DNA from 3 places in the Blautia fusiformis genome. Region 2 is predicted to be linked to each of the others. Evidence: riboswitches for the same ligand, from Rfam matches in the RefSeq annotation. Region 2 holds a riboswitch; each other region holds the start of a gene.
What was found. Region 2 has a riboswitch for cyclic di-GMP ahead of LKD46_RS01910 (hybrid sensor histidine kinase/response regulator). Riboswitches for the same ligand answer to the same signal wherever they lie in the genome.

Region 1 (5,919 bases), on a different contig from region 2:
AAAAACAGCTGAGCAAGATCCTGATGGATATTTCCGACAGAGAAGTATCCGAAATGTTCGTGAAAGGAGAATTCTATTATGAAGACAGTACATACAGACAAAGCACCTGCAGCAATCGGACCATACTCCCAGGCTATCATCCATGGAGATACGCTTTACACATCCGGTCAGATCCCGGTGGATCCGGCAACCGGAGAGGTAGTTGGAACAACCATCGAGGAGCAGGCTGACCGTGTTATGAAGAACCTCGGAGCAGTTCTGGAAGCTGCCGGCTCCAGCTATGAGAATGCAGTCAAGACAGTATGCTTCCTTGCAGATATGAACGATTTTGCGGCATTTAATGAAGTATATGCCAAATATTTCGTAAATAAACCTGCACGTTCCTGTGTTGCAGTCAAGACACTGCCAAAGAACGTTCTCTGCGAGGTAGAAGTGATCGCAGCAATCTGATGATTTGATAAAAAATCCCTGTTGTCTGATTTCAGTCAGACGCGGGGATTTTTTTCGTGGGGATAAAGTATTTTTCTCTGTTTTGGAGCAATCTCTTTTTGTGTGTTTTCAGGCGTTAAAACGGTAATGTTTTTTCTTGTGTAAAGTAGAGCGCTGTAGTATAATAAAACCAGTTTTTTAGGATACGTATAAAAGCTTAATAAGGATGATCGGCAAACCAGATGAAAGTCTGGGACGCAAAGCTATAGGGCCTGTAAAATGGCAGCCAGTTGCATGAAATGAGGTGCACTGTCTGTGAGACGGTGTTTTTTTTATCGTTAGCTTTACGGTTGTCGTAGCTGTCTGCGTTATGCTGGTGATTTCTCTTGTTATGCGTAGAAATCAGCAGGAAGCGATCCGTGTGGAGCGGGAAAATAATGCGAGGCTGGAAACCGTAAATACAGATATGAAAAAAACAAAAAGGATAGTTAGGGATAGATGGAAAATGAAAGGAAAAAGAGTGATTGCAGGCATTCTGCTTGCGGGCATCTTAGCAGTCACCCTGTCAGGGTGTAAAAACACAGATAACACGAAAGAAGAACCAGAAAAGCCTGTTATTACCCTTGGCAGCGATAATTATCCACCATACAATTATCTGAATGAGGATGGTGTACCGACGGGTATAGATGTAGAACTGGCTACAGAAGCTTTCGAGAGAATGGGATATCAGGTGAAGGTTGTCCAGATCAACTGGGAGAAGAAAAAAGAACTGGTAGAGAGTGGAGAGATTGATTGTATCATGGGATGTTTTTCCATGGAAGGGCGCCTTGACGATTACCGATGGGCAGGACCATACATAGCAAGCCGTCAGGTGGTCGCTGTAAATGAGAACAGTGATATCTATAAACTGAGTGATCTGGAGGGAAAGAATCTGGCTGTTCAGTCCACAACCAAACCGGAAAGCATCTTTCTGAACCGGACAGATGAAAGAATCCCCAAATTGGGAAATCTGATCAGTCTTGGACATCGGGAACTGATCTATACGTTTCTTGGGAAAGGATATGTAGATGCAGTTGCCGCACACGAGGAATCTATCGTTCAGTATATGAAGGATTATGATACAAGCTTCCGTATCCTGGAAGAGCCTCTTATGATCACCGGAATAGGTGTCGCTTTTGCAAAAGATGATGACAGGGGAATCTGTGAGCAGATGGATCAGACACTGGCGGAGATGCGTCAGGATGGCACATCCCTGAAAATTATTGAAAAATATCTGGATGATCCCCAGAAGTATCTGGAGGTGGATGATCTTGGATATTAAGAGAAAGACAAAAGGAAAACGAATCCAGCTGCTCGGAGGTCTGCTCGGAATCTGTGTGGCTGTAGTCTCTCTGTTTTATTTCTTCTACGCAGAAAAAGCGGAAGCAGAGAAAAGACTGGTGGAGATCGTAAACTATGTCAAAGTGCAGTGCTCAACCTACACCCATTATAATGAATCTTCGGAATCCAAAAGTCTTTTACGTGCCATTGAAAGTGCCAGACAGATGAGTACAAATATTAGCATGGAAACAGAAAACGGCGATCAGCTAAGCCAGGATTTGCTGAAAGAAAACCTGCAGACTCTCTGGGTGGATGGCATCATAGTGCTGGATAAAGAAGGAAAGATGGACTGTGAATACAGTATGGAGGAGTCTCTGACTAATGAGATCACGGAGTATCTGCAAAAAGAAATTATCATGGATTTTGCCGGATATGAAGAAAGATCTTATTCAGAACGGTTTGCCAGGAAAGATGGATCCTATATTGACATTGCAGCCTGTGCCAGAAAAGATGTGCCAGGTATCGTTGCAATCTATTACTACACATCTCCTGAATTTACCAGAAATTATACCCTGACGATACAAGAGCTTTTAAATGGTTATAGTGTCCAGAAAGATGGAACGATCATTGTTGCAGATGATGGGATCGTTGTTGCCAGTAATGATGAGAGGCTGTTAGGGCAGAATACAGCCGACAACGAAGTTGTTCAGGCAATGAAAAAGCATACAGACAGTCAGCACATTTATCATTTGAAGAATGAAGGAACCAGATGCTACGGAATCATGCTGAAGCAGCGGGATTATTATATTTATGCGTATCTTCCGGATACGGAAGTGTTTCATAATCTTCCATTAAATGTAGCAGGTGTTATTTTTATTTATCTTCTGATATTCAGTATATTCTGGTTCTGGGCATATAGAACCAATCTGACACACCGGAAACAGGAACAGGAAAAAGACGAAAAATATAAGGCAGAACTTCTGATAGCTGCAAAAAAGGCAGAGGCTGCCAATGAGGCAAAAACAGAGTTTCTCCAGCGGATGAGCCATGATATCCGGACTCCGATCAATGGAATCTGCGGCTTGGTCGATATGGCAGACCATTATGCAGATGATATGGAGAAACAGACGGAATACAGGACAAAGATTAAAGAGGCATCCAATCTGTTGCTGGAGCTGGTAAATGATGTTCTGGATATGAGTAAGCTGGAGTCCGGTGAGATCGTTCTGGAGGAGATCCCATTTAATCTGAGAAGTATTTCCAGGGAAGTATTTGTTGTGATCGAGCAGGTGGCAGCAGAACAGAATATCCGGATCATGTGGGAGAAAAAAGAAATCATACACCGGAATCTTATTGGAAGTCCGGGGTATGTGAAACGTGTGATGATGAATATCCTGTCCAATGCAGTGAAATATAACAGAGAAAACGGACATATTTATCTTAGCTGCATGGAAATCCCATCCGAACAGCCAGGAATGACGACAATGGAATTTATCTGCCGGGATGCAGGAATCGGAATGACTGAGGAGTTCCAGAAACATATTTTTGAACCATTTGCACAGGAACATACAGGAAGCCGTACAAAATTTCCAGGAACAGGCCTGGGAATGGCGATCGCAAAGAATCTGGTCGAGAAAATGGGTGGAACCATTACCCTCGAAAGTGAATACGGTGTAGGGACTACATTTGTGATCCGGGTTCCATTTAAGATAGATCTGGATGCGGATAAACGTGAAGAACAGAAGGATATATCAGAAAAATCTATAAAGGGACTGCATATTCTTCTGGCAGAAGATAATGAACTGAATATGGAAATCGCTGAATTTTTGCTTCAGAATGAAGGGGCTGACGTGACAAAAGCATGGAATGGTCAGGAAGCGGTTGAGCTGTTCAGAAAAAGTGGACCTGGTGGATTTGATGTCATTCTTATGGATATTATGATGCCGGTCATGAATGGTTATGAAGCTACAAAGATGATCCGGTCTCTGGACAGAGAGGATGCAAAAGAAATACCGATCATTGCAATGACAGCAAATGCGTTCACGGAGGACAGAATAAGAGCAAAAGAAGCAGGGATGGATGAACATATTGTTAAGCCTGTTGATGTGGGGTTACTGATAAAAGTAATTCATAAATTGGTGAAATATAATGGATATGGCAGTGACAAATAAGCAGTGAAATATAGATAGGAGGACAAAATCATGACAATACAGGAATGCTATGAAGCTATCGGAGGAAATTATGAAGAGGTTTTAGGACGCCTTCAAAGCGAAGCACTGATCCGGAAATTCACATTAAAGTTCCTTGAGGATCCGAGTTACCTGCAGTTAAAACTGGCATTGGAAAATAAAAATTATGAAGATGCTTTCCGCAGTGCACACACACTGAAAGGGGTTTGTCAGAATCTTTCTTTTGACCGTCTGTAAGAGGTTAGTAATGAGTTAACAGAACTTTTGAGAGATAGAACCGGAGCGCAGCCTGGGATATCGGAGGCAATGGAAAAAGTAACAGAAGTATATGAGAGGATGATTGAAGAAATAAAGAAGGGACTGTCGAATTAAGTGATGCGACACGACGTTCGATCTTTGACCAGGTGCTTGGAACATCATAAACCCATTGGATAAAGGAAATAAAAAAATATGGATAAAAGACAAAAGATCCTGATTGTAGACGATTCAGAATTTAACAGGGATATGTTGAAGGAGATCCTCGGAGAAACTTATAATTACCTGGAAGCGGAAAATGGAAATCAGGCAATTCAGATGATAGGAGAAAATATAGGAATTGATCTGATGCTTTTAGATATCAATATGCCACAGATGAATGGTTTTGAAGTCTTGGAAATAATGAAAAGAAGCCAGTGTATTGCTGAAACTCCTGTAATTATGATATCTTCGGAAGATGCCGTTGATACTATGCGTAAGGCATATGAGCTGGGAATCACGGATTATATCACACGACCGTTTGATTCTGTGATTGTAAAGAAAAGAGTTCAGAATACCCTGGGACTCTATATGAAGCAAAAGCATCTGATTAATGTGGTTTATGATCAGGTTTACGAAAAAGAAGAAAATAATAATATTATGATCCGGATCCTGAGTAATGTACTGGGATCACGTAACAGTGAGAGTAGAGAACATATCCTGCATATTAAAACAGCAACAGAACTGATGCTGAGACAACTGGTAAAAATAACAGATGCTTATCCTATGACAGAGGCAGATATTTCTTTGATCACAACAGCATCTTCTCTTCATGATATCGGTAAGATCCGTATTCCGGAAGAAATCCTGAACAAACCTGGCAGACTTACCGATGAAGAATTCAGAATTATGAAAACTCATAGTGAACTTGGTGCAGATATGATCCAGGATATGCATTTCCCAAAAGACAATTCATTGGTACGTGCTTCATGGGAAATCTGCAGATGGCATCATGAAAGATGGGATGGAAAAGGTTATCCGGATGGACTGAAAGGAGAAGAAATACCAATCTCCGCACAGGTGGTGTCGATCGTTGATGTTTATGACGCACTTACAAGTGAAAGATGTTATAAGAAAGCATTTGATCATGACACAGCGATCCAGATGATCCTGGATGGGCAATGCGGACAATTTAACCCCATCCTCCTTAAGTGCCTGAAAGAGCTGCGTCTTCAGCTTTCGAAAATGCTTGATAAAGAGAAGGATGACAATAGCTATTACCATGAAGTGCAGAGACTTTCAAATGAAATACTCAGCGACAGATCTTTACCGAACCCAAATTATTCACAGAGTATTCTCAGGGTCATGAAGGAAAAGGTTGATTTCTTCAAAGCGAACAGCGGCATGGGTTCAATTGATTACAATACAAGTTCCGGTCAGCTGACTATATTAAACGGAAAACAGCAGATATTATATCAGAGAAATAATCCGGATTTTGATCTGTTCAAAGAATTCGGAGTAAATGAAGAAGATGTTCATCATATTCAGGGTTTATTACATCAGACATCTGTACAAAATAAAGAAATCTCTGTGCAGATAAAAGCAAGGGTGGAAAATGACCGCCAGATGTATAAACTGAAATTGCATACATTGTGGTCGCCTTTAAAGAAGGATGGATACATTGGGATCGTTGGATATTTTGATATTGTAAAATAGAAAAATGCAAAGGAAGCTCAGAAGGAGGATC
Region 2 (5,919 bases):
AATTATACACAGAATGAAAAGATTGAGCAAGTAACAGATTCAACAATGGTTGTCGGAGTTGATATAGGAAGCCAGATACATTATGCAAGAGCTTTTGATAACAGAGGACGCGAACTTACAAAACGTATTTTTTCTTTTCATAACGATCTGGAAGGGTTCAATTCTTTCAACCTTTGGGCAGAGACACTTAAGACTGAGAATAAAAAGACTGCAGTTCTGATCGGCTGCGAGCCAACAGGTCATTACTGGTTTGCGTTTGTGAAGTATGTAAATGATCATCAGAAAAGATTAGTAATGGTCAATCCATTCTCGGTTAAGAAGATCAAGGAACTTGATGATAACAGTCCAAAGAAAACAGATTCAAAAGATCCGAAAACAATCGCAAAACTAGTTGTGGATGGGAGATATTCAATCCCATACATGCCAGAAGGCATTTATGCCGAAATAAGAGACCTGGTATACAGCCGTGAGCCTATATGGATAATCTGAGGCATAAGTGTCGTGAAGAGCCGTATGCCTGAATTGGGCACGTACGGATCTGTGGGGGATATACCTAGTAATAGGTGTTTCTACCCGACAATTTAGGACTCGTCAGAGGATGGTGATCCTGGTAGACATGAGAGGTTAGTTACTGTAGGTGGATTTGGGAAACAGGAAGGCCTTCATAAGAAGAAACAAAGACGTTTTATTTCTTGTACCTAAAATCATCAGAAATGGACTCCATGAAGTCACTTCATATCCAGAAAACTCTATTTTGTAGATATATGTAACTTATTAACTGTTCAGCAAAGTCAGTAAAATCAAGGATTTTTGTTGAACATGCACTAAAAAGAATAGAGAGGTCCTCACCCACTGCTTATTGCTTTTCGTAACCTCCACAGGGGAGTTACTTGATTCGGTTAAAATATATGTAAATTTTCCACCAAAATATTATTGACGTAAGAAAAACCACATGGTATTTTATTTTTGGAAAAAATGAAAATTATTTTAAAGGCAAACCTGTTGAAAGGCAGGGTCGCAAAGCCAGAAGGGACTAAAGTCAGAAAGTTTGACCATGTCAGCCGGTTGCCACTGTTTCCATATCATCATAATATATGGAAAAGATGTTTGAACAGAAGAGATTCCGATACCTTTTATACTATATAGATGTGTGATTTTAAAGAATATAGTAGGGACACTGGCAGATTTTGGCAGATGTCCTTTTTGTATGCAAAAATGGGTAACGAAACTAGCAGGGACAGGTTTTCTGTATACAGATAAAAGCAGGATGAAGAAGGCATAAGACGGAGAGAGGACTTTTATAAAATGAAAAATTATGAAGACAAAATATATTCCTTAGGTGAGACTGTAACGGGGCAGACACAGGCCATGTCACAGGCCGTACAGAAAACACTGGAAAATAATGGCGGGGTAGGTATAATGACAGGATCTTATGACCAAAACCTGTCTATTTTGTCTGTGGATAATCTGCTGTTGCATAGTACAGGATATACATTCGATACTTTCATGGAACAGACAAAAGGCTCATTGAGAAATTTCTTTTATGACGAGGAAGATATACTGGAGCGAGACCGTTTTTTGCAGCTTCACGGAACAGGGGAAGCACAGATCCTTGCAGCAGACGGTACAGTGAATAATGTACGGCTTTGTAAAGAGGATGCGACAGATGAGGCGGGCAGACAGATCTGGGTTATGTCCGTACAGGTCAACTGGGATCATATAAATTTGGCACTGCTCAATGAGGCTATCTGTTCCGGCTTCTGGTATTTTGACTGTGACGAAAACAGTGAGATTGTGAATGCAAACTGGAGTCATGAATTTCGAAAAATGCTTGGCTATCATGACACCCTGGACTTTCCGAATAAACTGGAATCCTGGTCAGATCTTCTGCATCCACAGGATAAAGAAAGAGTAATGGTGCAGCTTCAGGCGGCAATTAAGGATAAGACGAACCAGATAAAATACCAGGTAGAGTATCGTATGAGAATGAAGGATAATCAATACCAGTGGTTTCGGGCATCGGCAGAAGTAATACGCCGTCTGGATGGTTCTGCCAGCAGGATTGCCGGGATTTTTATTAACATTGATGGGGAGAAAAAAGAAATCATGCAGGCACAAAAATCTGCTGCTTTCCACCGGGCTTTTACGAAAGCAGATTTGTGCGAGTATTATGTGAATCTGGAAGCGAATACTTTTGATACCTTTAAGGTTGAACCGTCCCTGATGACCGTCTTTGAACAGAGTCATACGTGGGATGAATTGATCCGGCATTTTGTGGATTCCTATGTTGTGGAGACAGATAAGAAGGCGGTATCCTCTTTTTACGACCGTGGTTATATTGCAGAAAGGCTGAAGGGGCTGGAAACCGAATTGGCTTTAGAGTGCCGTATCACTCTGAATGGAGAAGAACGATGGGTCCGCAATGTGGTCATACGTGGCGAAATAGAGGATTCAGAATATGCCATGATCTTTCTACGTGATATCACAGAGACAAAGGTAGAGAGCGCACGGCATCTGCAGATGGCAGCAGATAATGCTTCCATGGAGCAGCTGATCCAGAGCATAGTGCGTCTGGTTGACCGCTTTGTTGTCTGTGATCTGGAAAATGACAGATATGAATTCTACAATCTGAATGGACAGATGATATATAAACCTCTGGGATTTTATCATGATTTTCAGATGCAGGTTCTTGAAAAATATAAGACACTGGAACCATTGGAAGTTATAGATATCCTGATAGCCCCGGATAATATTCGGAAAAAACTGAAAAGTGAAAATGATATTTATAAGTTTGAGTATTGCAGCCTGGATGAAAAGACTTATAAAATCGCTTCTTATATTCCCTTGGAATGGAAGAATGGAAAGCTGGAAAAGGTATTGCTGGCATCCATGGATGTGACACAGGAGAAGAAAGCAGAGATTGAATCCCGTCAGGCACTGAAAGAGGCTTACCGGTCCGCAGAAAATGCAAATCGTGCGAAAACAGAATTCCTTTCCAATATGTCCCATGATATCCGGACACCAATGAATGCGATTGTGGGTCTGACAGCAATCGCAGGAGCAAATGTTGAGAGCCAGGACAGAGTCATTGAATGCCTCGGCAAGATCACAGAATCAAGCCGCCATCTGCTGGGGCTGATCAATGAAGTATTGGATATGGCACGCATTGAAAGTGGAAAAATGACACTGGCACAGGAAGATTTCAATCTGTCAGAGCTGGTAGATAATCTTATTACACTTACGAAACCGGTGCTTGATGAACATAAACATAATTTTGATATACACATCAATCATATTGAACATGAGGCTGTCTGTGGTGACAGCTTGAGGATTCAGCAGGTATTTGTGAATCTGATGAGTAATGCGATCAAGTATACACCGGATGGCGGGAATATTATTTTTTCCATAGAGGAAAAGCCAAATGGATTTTCAGAACTTGGATGCTATGAATTTACGATTGAGGATAATGGGATCGGTATGTCACCGGAATTCCAGAAAATCATGTTTGAGCCGTTCAGCCGCGCGGATGACCACCGGACAACCAGAGTCCAGGGAACTGGTCTGGGAATGGCAATCAGCAGAAATATTGTGAACCTGATGAATGGCACTATTAAAGTGGACAGTACCTTGCACAAGGGAACTAAAATCACAGTAACAATTTATCTGGAGCTTCAGGAAAAAGAAAAAGAACAGGACAGAAATCTGATGAATCTGCCGGTCCTGGTTGTGGATGATGATAGGACATGCTGTGAAAGTACAGTTGCAACATTAAAGGAAATCGGTATTATGGGTGAATGGGTTCTCTCTGGCAGGGAAGCGGTTGAGCGCTGTTATGCACGGCATGAGTTGAAAGATGATTACTTTGCTGTTATTTTAGACTGGAAGATGCCGGAGATGGATGGCATAGAAACAGCCAGACAGATCCGGAAGCGGATAGGAAAAGAGATCCCCATCATTGTACTGACATCCTATGAATTCAGCGAAATTGAAGAAGAAGCAAAGGCTGCAGGTGTAGATGCTTTTATTGCAAAACCGCTGTTCCGTTCCCGGCTGACGGCAACACTGCGGCAGTTTACTTCAGGAAGAAAAGAAAAAATAGCAAGAAATTATCTGGAGAAGCTGTCAGAATCAGACTACACGGGAAAAAGGATTCTGCTGGTTGAGGATAATGAGTTGAACAGAGAAATTGCTGGTGAAATTTTACAGATGACAGGTGCAAAAGTGGAAACGGCAGAAAATGGGAAAATTGCAGTTGAAAAAGTGGAAGCTTCTCCGAAAGGTTCGTATGATCTTGTTTTTATGGATATCCAAATGCCTGTCATGAATGGTTATGAGGCAACTGCAGCAATCAGGAGCCTTCCGGGTGAAAAGGGAAAACTGCCTATTGTTGCCATGACTGCCAATGCTTTTGCAGAAGATGTACAGCTGGCCAAAAATACAGGCATGAATGGACATATCGCGAAACCGCTGGATATGAATAAGCTGAATGATGTTCTGGAAAGCTGGCTGTAACTGATTTTCATGTGATCACAAAGTATATTACTAGGAACAGAGTGAACAGTAACAGTAACTCAGGTGATGCTGCATAAATCCTCAAATACTCCTTGCAATAAAAAAATACAGCAATTATAATATAAATACAAAAGCCGGATGCGGAGGCTGACTTCTGAAAACAAAGAAAGGAAGTATAAAATGGCGAAAATTTTAATCAGTCCGTCCAAATATTTACAGGGTGCGGGAGAAATGAAGAATCTTGGAACTTATGCTGCAAAGAGTGGAAAAAAAGCGTTGGTTCTGATCAGTAAAGGCGGATATAAAAGAATCGGTAAAACGATCGAAGAGAGCTTTGCTGAGAGTACCTGTGAGGTGGTTTTTGATTATTTTAACGGAGAATGCTGTAACAGTGAGATTGATCGTCTGGTAAAGATCGTAAAAGATGAGCAGTGTGATCTTACCATTGGTATTGGTGGAGGAAAGATCTTTGATACAGCGAAGGCAGTTGCATACTATGCGGGAACACCGGTATTTATCTGCCCGACGATCGCATCTACAGATGCCCCTTGCAGTGCTTTGTCTGTTATTTATACAGAAGAAGGAGTTTTTGAAAAATATCTGTTTCTTCCGGCGAATCCGAATCTTGTTCTGATGGATACAGATATCATCACCAAATCGCCGGTTCGTCTTACTGTGGCTGGTATGGGAGATGCACTGGCAACATATTTTGAGGCAAGGGCATGCAAGAGAAGCGGAGCAACTTCCTGTGCAGGAGGTAAGACAACAGAGGCTGCCATGGCACTGGCTGAACTTTGCTTTAATACCTTGATGGATGAGGGCGTAAAAGCTAAGATAGCTCTGGAAGCAGGCGTATGCACACCGGCAGTTGAGAAAGTGATTGAGGCTAATACACTTCTTTCTGGAATTGGTTTTGAAAGTGCAGGACTTGCAGGTGCACATGCGATCCATAACGGATTTACTGTACTGGAAGAATGCCATCATATGTATCATGGAGAAAAAGTTGCATTCGGAACCATCACACAGCTGGTACTGGAGAATATTCCCCAGGAAGATCTGGAAGAGATCATCTTATGGTGCATTGAAGTAGGACTTCCTGTTACTCTGGCAGAGCTTGGAGCTGGGAAGGTAACGGATGAGCAGCTTATGGAAGTTGCCACAACTGCATGTGCGGAGAATGATACACTTCACAACATGCCATTTGAAGTTACACCGGAAACTGTATTTGCAGCAATCAAAGCGGCAGATGCATATGGAAGATATTACCTGGATGAGGAATAAACAGATAAAAAGTAAATAGCTGATATAAAAATTGCAATCTGCAGAAACAAGAGTTATCAAGTATTGTTATCCTGCAGGTTGCTTTTTTTTATGTATGGCTGTAATATAACAGAAAGATCAGTAAAT
Region 3 (5,919 bases), on a different contig from region 2:
CCCTCCCGCAGCTGCAAGGTCGGGCAAAATCGTCCGCATCGACTCGCATGTACTTATGTCCTCCTGACTTCTTTTAATGATTCACAGCGTATTTCTCTGTCCGCTGAATGATACAATATTACAGTTTGGTATTATACAGGATTTTTTTTTATTACGCAATGATAGAGTTCAACTTGTTTCATCATATAGCAAAAATCCTTTATTTTCAAGGATTTCCGGTGTTTCTACGCCAAACAATGTTTCGTCTGGTTGCGTCTATTTTCTTTTGTTTGTCACAAAAATTGTCATAATAAAAAGCCACGCCCAATAAAGGGAATGGCTCTGATTATTACATTACATTTTCAAGCTTTTTCATTTCATTCTGTAAACGTGTAAATTTTTGCCCTAAATGTTCTGCTGACAAAAAAGCTCAAAAGCAATATAACGACCGGAAACGCAAAAAGAATCCTACTATTACAGAGATTTGATTAAGGGAAAGAAAGTTTCTCCTTGCCCTAATGACTATAACTCTTCTATTCAAACTCAAAAGCAGTATGAAGAATGGTTAAAACAAAAACATCAAGAATTGACAAAAAGGCCAAAGAAACACCCGGTACATTAATTTGCACCGGGTATTTTTATATGTTCCATTCTGTTCTAAGTTGTGTTATACTGACTGCGTTGTCCAACCGAGACCCGGCAACGGGGGGAGGTGAACACATGGAAATAGTCATATCTTTTTTAGTGGCTGTTGCGGCAGGTGTGACTTGCCATCTCATTTGCAAATGGTTAGACAGTCATAACAAGGACAACGAATAGCCTGGTGGATGCTCAACCACTGAAATAAAAAGAGAAGAACCCTCGCATGTATTGGTGGTACATACGGGGGTTCGTTCTTTGTTCACATGGAACATCGTCATATCTTTTTTGCCTACTGGCATTATAGCATATGCCGATCATGAAATCAATATGCTTCGTCTTTGTAAATCCGTGATTTTTCCGCCGTTTGTCACAAAATTGTCACAAAATCATATTTTCAAAGCATCCCACACATCCAAAAATGCTTTAAAATCAACACTTTCCAGACTTCACGGTATAAATATATTGCTTTCTTTTTTTACGCAATAACGTGCTTTGACTTGTTTCATCTTATACCAAGAATCCTTTGTTTTCAAGGATTTCCAGTGTTTCTACGCAAAACAATATTTCGTCTGATCGCGTCTATTATCTTTTATCTACTCTGAGCTGAAAGCTAATTATATTTCTTGCATATCTGTTTATTTTTATACATATAAGCATCTGCAGCATCCAATAACATCTGCATTGTACACGACATATCATCGGAGGATAATGCCCATCCGCATGCATAGTCGATTGGTATTTGATTTTCATAACTATTTAATCTGTCTTTTTCTCTGTTCAAGGATTTTAATATTTCCTTAATTTTCGCCTCGCTTGTATGATAAATGACTGCTATAAACTCATCTCCGCCATATCTTCCAACAAAATCCTTTTCTGGAATAACACTGCGCAAAAGCTTTGCGAAATTTATTATTAACTGATCTCCTGCGGAATGTCCCATTGTATCATTTACAGTTTTTAAATTATTTAAATCAAACATTATGCAAGCTGTAGGATCTGTAATTATATCTTTTTTATTAAGAAGATCATTACAGGCATTTTTATTTGGCAGCCCAGTATGGGCATCTATGAATGCTTTCTGTTCCAGCAGTCTGTTTTGCATTGCCATCTGCATTGCCCTTAGAGTCTGCATAATAACCAATATCACCAGACTCAACATATCAAGTGCCGACAAAAGCTCTATAGTACGAATCTTTACAGCGATCTTTTCTGAATAGCTTTCTGCGGAAGAGACAGTTTCATCTGCCATCGAAAAATATATTTCACTCATATTAACAATGTCTGTATTTTCGTATCCCTTGTTTCTTGCTGCTTCAATTTCTGTTTTCAATTTATCCCAGTAATCACTCTGGATTTGCAATTTTTCCTGGTATTCTTCGTCATTGAGTTTTACCAGATCATAATGTCCATCCTGATATCTCAATCCAAGAAGAATATCATCCAAATATTTAATTAATTCTTCATTTTGGTTTCCTGTAATTTCTAATTTTACTTCACGCTGTGTAGCTCCACGTACCAGACCTGCATAATTTATTACGCGTGCTGTCCCCTGCAGCCTACTAATCTGAATCATCATAAAAATAATAAGAACTACTAATATCAATATAAGGAAACTCTGTATAATACCTATTATATTTTTACTTTTCTTGTTTGTCTGCATTTCACAATTTATCCCAAACCTTAAATAATATTCATTTACTTTCCTACAGGAAATCAAATGACAGACTTTTGGTCAGCGAACTTTCATTAAGAATATTAATCTTTGAAGATGGAATGACAGTTGCAGCAGTTTTCTTGTTGCTTTATAACTTCCGCTAACATCAACAGCAGCTTATCAATCCACTCATGTCATTGATGTTTGGATCATAAACTGTCTGTGTACAAATATCGGGAAGATCATCTCCTGTTGATAAATCATTCCTCAAAAAAAGCACTGCCAACCAGACAGTGCACCTCATTTTATGCAACTGGCTGCCATTTTACAGGCCCTGTAGCTTTGCGTCCCAGACTTTCATCTGGTTTGCCGATTTCCTTATTATAGCTTTTACACGTATACAAAAAAACTGGTTTTATTATACTATAGTGCTCTACTATATACAAGAAAAACATTACCGTTTTAACGTCCAAAAATAAAAAAAGAACAGCCGATATATATATCGAACTGTTCTCCCACTTCCGAAATCCACGCAGCATTGACATTACCGTTCTATATATTTTGTGATGACAGATATTAAAATCCTCATATCAACCGGCTTCGCCACATGGTCATCCATTCCGGCATGCAAAGCAGCCTGTACATCCTCTGCAAATGCATTTGCTGTCATTGCAATAATAGGGATCTCCTTTCCGTCTGGACGCTCCGACAGATTTCTGATAGCTTTTGTCGTTTCATAGCCATTCATTTCCGGCATCATGATATCCATCAAAATCAGATCAAAGGTCCCCGGAGCTGTATTGCAAAACTGTGCCAAGGCAGATTTTCCATCGGCAGTCCTAGTTACGATCATCCCTTGTTCTTCCAGCAAAGCTGCTGCTATCTCTGCATTTAAATCATTGTCCTCTGCCAAAAGGACATGCAGACCATGTAAATCCATATCTTTCCTTAACTTTTCTTCCTTTTCAGACAGTATCTGTTCTGCTATAAGCAGGGGAATTTCTACCGTAAATGTTGAGCCAATACCCTTTCTGCTGCTGACCTCAATTTTTCCACCCATAAGATCTACATACTGTTTGGCAATGGCCATTCCCAGTCCGGCTCCCTTATAGCTGGTTCTTGCCCCACCATTTTCCTGACTGAACTCATCAAATATTCTGGTCTGGAACTCCTCACTCATACCAATTCCGGTATCTGATATACGATAGCGTACAATTATATGATTCTCATCATTACCCGGAGCGTTTTCTGCAGCGAATGAAATGGTGCCTCCGTCTTTTGTAAATTTGACTGCATTACTGATAATGTTGAGCAATACTTCCCTGATTCTGAGTTCATCTACCATCACATAAGGAGTTTTTAGTTTTTCTCTTGAAACATACAAATTAAGGTCACGATTTTCCATATATCCCTTTGCGATCGACAAAACAGTATTTATCATATCCCTGAGATCTGTCGGTACCGGTTTATATTCCAGTTTACCACTTTCAATGCGGCTGATATCCAACACATCGTTGATCAGTGTCATCAGATATTCTGAACTCTGCCTGATCTTTTTCAGACAATTCTCCACCTCTTTGTCCGGTTTCCTCTTCATGGCAATATCTGTAAATCCAACAATTGCATTCATTGGTGTCCTGAGATCATGAGACATATGGTTCAGGAATGTCGTTTTTGCAATATTCGCCGCATTTGCATTCTGTGCTTCTTTCAGGGCTTCCATCTGTTTTTTTCTACTCACGGAAAGAGAATAAACCAGAAGAAGCAGTACAAAAATAATCACAAACGAAACTCCGATAACTAAGCCTGCATGCTCAGCAAGGATATCCTTCAAGGTCATTTCCTTTTCTGAAACAGAATTCTGTGCAAGGACAACACCATTTAAAACATTGGATGACTGCTCAATTGCTTTATTGATAATGGTAGCTGCTCTTCTGTTTTCTCTCGTCGTGAACATTCCTAATTCCTGCCGTTTTGCCATCTCTGCAAATGACAGACTTTGGGTCAGTGGACTTTCATTAAGAATATTGATCTTTGAGGATGGAACGACAGTTGCTCCCACTTTTCCATTTGCTACAGCCTCCAGGCATTCTTCCTGTGTATCATATTGTTTGATTTCTGCATCTGGAAAAAGAAGGGACACCATCAATCCAGAATACAGTGAGGTCTCTGTCACTGCGACCGTAGAGAGACTGCTGCTATATTCTTTTCCCTTGTAAATAACAACCGGCGTAATATCAAAGATTGCATCCGTCAAAACCACTTGAAACTGTTCCTGTGTATAAAAATCCTGAATGATAGGACCGGCAATATCTATTTTGCCAGATTGCAATGCCTCATTCATCTCTACTCCCGTGGAACATGGAACTGCCTTGATCGTAATTTTATATTTTTCCTGAACAGTATCCAGAACAGTTCCAAGAATTCCTGTGAGTTTCCCATTTTCTTCACCACAAAAAGGAAGATTATCCTTTAGATATCCCACGCGGATCGTATTTTCATGTGCATCCAGCCATTGTTTTTCTTCCTTGTTGAGTGCATAGTTTATGACCGCTTTTCCTTCATAACGGGCATACAGCTTGCTGCTGTAGTCCGTTTCTGTATTGTTGATTTCTTCCATGGCAGAATTTAATTCCTTTAACAGATCTGGTCTGGATTTTGATACACCGAAATAACAGTCACTTGCACCGATATTGGCAATGGCAATAAAATCGCTGTTGACAGACAGCACTGGGATCACAAGTGCATCCAGTTCATCTGCATCCAGTTTTTCTATCATTTCATCATAGCCTTTACAAACAACCACCTCTGCCTGGATCTGATTGCTGTCCAGCCATTTTTCCAGAAGTTCTTTCTGATAGCTTCCATCTGCTACACCAATACGACAGCCATTCATCTGCTTTGGATCACCATCCATAAGATCTGTATGATCTTCCCGGGTATAGATCCAATATCTTTCTGTTCCTGCGGCATAGGTTGAGTAATCTATAGATTCTGCTCTTTCCGGTGTGTAACTGACATTTCCAAGTATATCTATTTCTCCATCTGCCAACATATCCAGACACTCTTTAAATGAGCCATAGACATATTCATACTTCCAGCCAGTTATATACGAAATCTTCTGGAGATACTCATAGCCTGCTCCCTGCTTGTGTTCCCCATAGCCGCCTTCCTGAAAATTGGCATATGGGAAATAGCCAACTCTCACGGTTTTATTTTCTTCCTTTATTACCTGAGTTGTATTCCCATCACTTTTTGTTTCCGACGCATAAACAAAAAACGGTACAAAAAGCAGCATGACAAATGCAAAAATGCTCAAACATACTCTATTATTCTTACTCTTTTTTCTTATCTGTTTTTCTATCTTTCTGTTCATTCATTTCCTCTTTATCATCCAGTAAAGCGGACATTCGCAATCCGCTTTCGCTACTTGCTCATGAACGCAGTCTGTTTGCGTTCATGCTGTTGTCCTTCCCAGTCTGTAAGTTTTCCTGTTTTTTCAATACAGAAAGAATGACCACTCCATTCAGTATAACACGAAATTATTAGTTTTCTTACTGCCTTAAAACTTCCGCTAACATCGACAGCAGTTTATCAATCTGGATCGGCTTTGCAATATGACCATTCATTCCAGCTGCAACAGC

Region 1: linked by a shared signal. The riboswitch ahead of LKD46_RS05450 (substrate-binding periplasmic protein) and the one ahead of LKD46_RS01910 (hybrid sensor histidine kinase/response regulator) in region 2 are both predicted to bind cyclic di-GMP.
Region 3: linked by a shared signal. The riboswitch ahead of LKD46_RS05485 (GGDEF domain-containing protein) and the one ahead of LKD46_RS01910 (hybrid sensor histidine kinase/response regulator) in region 2 are both predicted to bind cyclic di-GMP.

Annotation. Positions count from the first base shown of each region.
Region 1 is NZ_JAJEPT010000004.1:189,589-195,507, forward strand. Features, by position in the region: gene LKD46_RS05445 (RidA family protein) at 79-450, shown strand; cyclic di-GMP riboswitch class I at 652-727, shown strand; gene LKD46_RS05450 (substrate-binding periplasmic protein) at 935-1,750, shown strand; gene LKD46_RS05455 (ATP-binding response regulator) at 1,734-3,920, shown strand; gene LKD46_RS16635 (Hpt domain-containing protein) at 3,951-4,175, shown strand; gene LKD46_RS05465 (response regulator) at 4,389-5,888, shown strand; partial or broken gene LKD46_RS16725 (hypothetical protein) at 5,892-5,919, shown strand, end outside.
Region 2 is NZ_JAJEPT010000002.1:13-5,931, forward strand. Features, by position in the region: partial or broken gene LKD46_RS01905 (IS110 family transposase) at 1-489, shown strand, start outside; cyclic di-GMP riboswitch class I at 983-1,073, shown strand; gene LKD46_RS01910 (hybrid sensor histidine kinase/response regulator) at 1,306-4,512, shown strand; gene LKD46_RS01915 (glycerol dehydrogenase) at 4,693-5,793, shown strand.
Region 3 is NZ_JAJEPT010000004.1:198,490-204,408, reverse strand. Features, by position in the region: gene LKD46_RS05490 (sn-glycerol-1-phosphate dehydrogenase) at 1-49, opposite strand, end outside; gene LKD46_RS05485 (GGDEF domain-containing protein) at 1,232-2,281, opposite strand; cyclic di-GMP riboswitch class I at 2,581-2,656, opposite strand; gene LKD46_RS05480 (response regulator) at 2,820-5,651, opposite strand; gene LKD46_RS05475 (transporter substrate-binding domain-containing protein) at 5,830-5,919, opposite strand, start outside.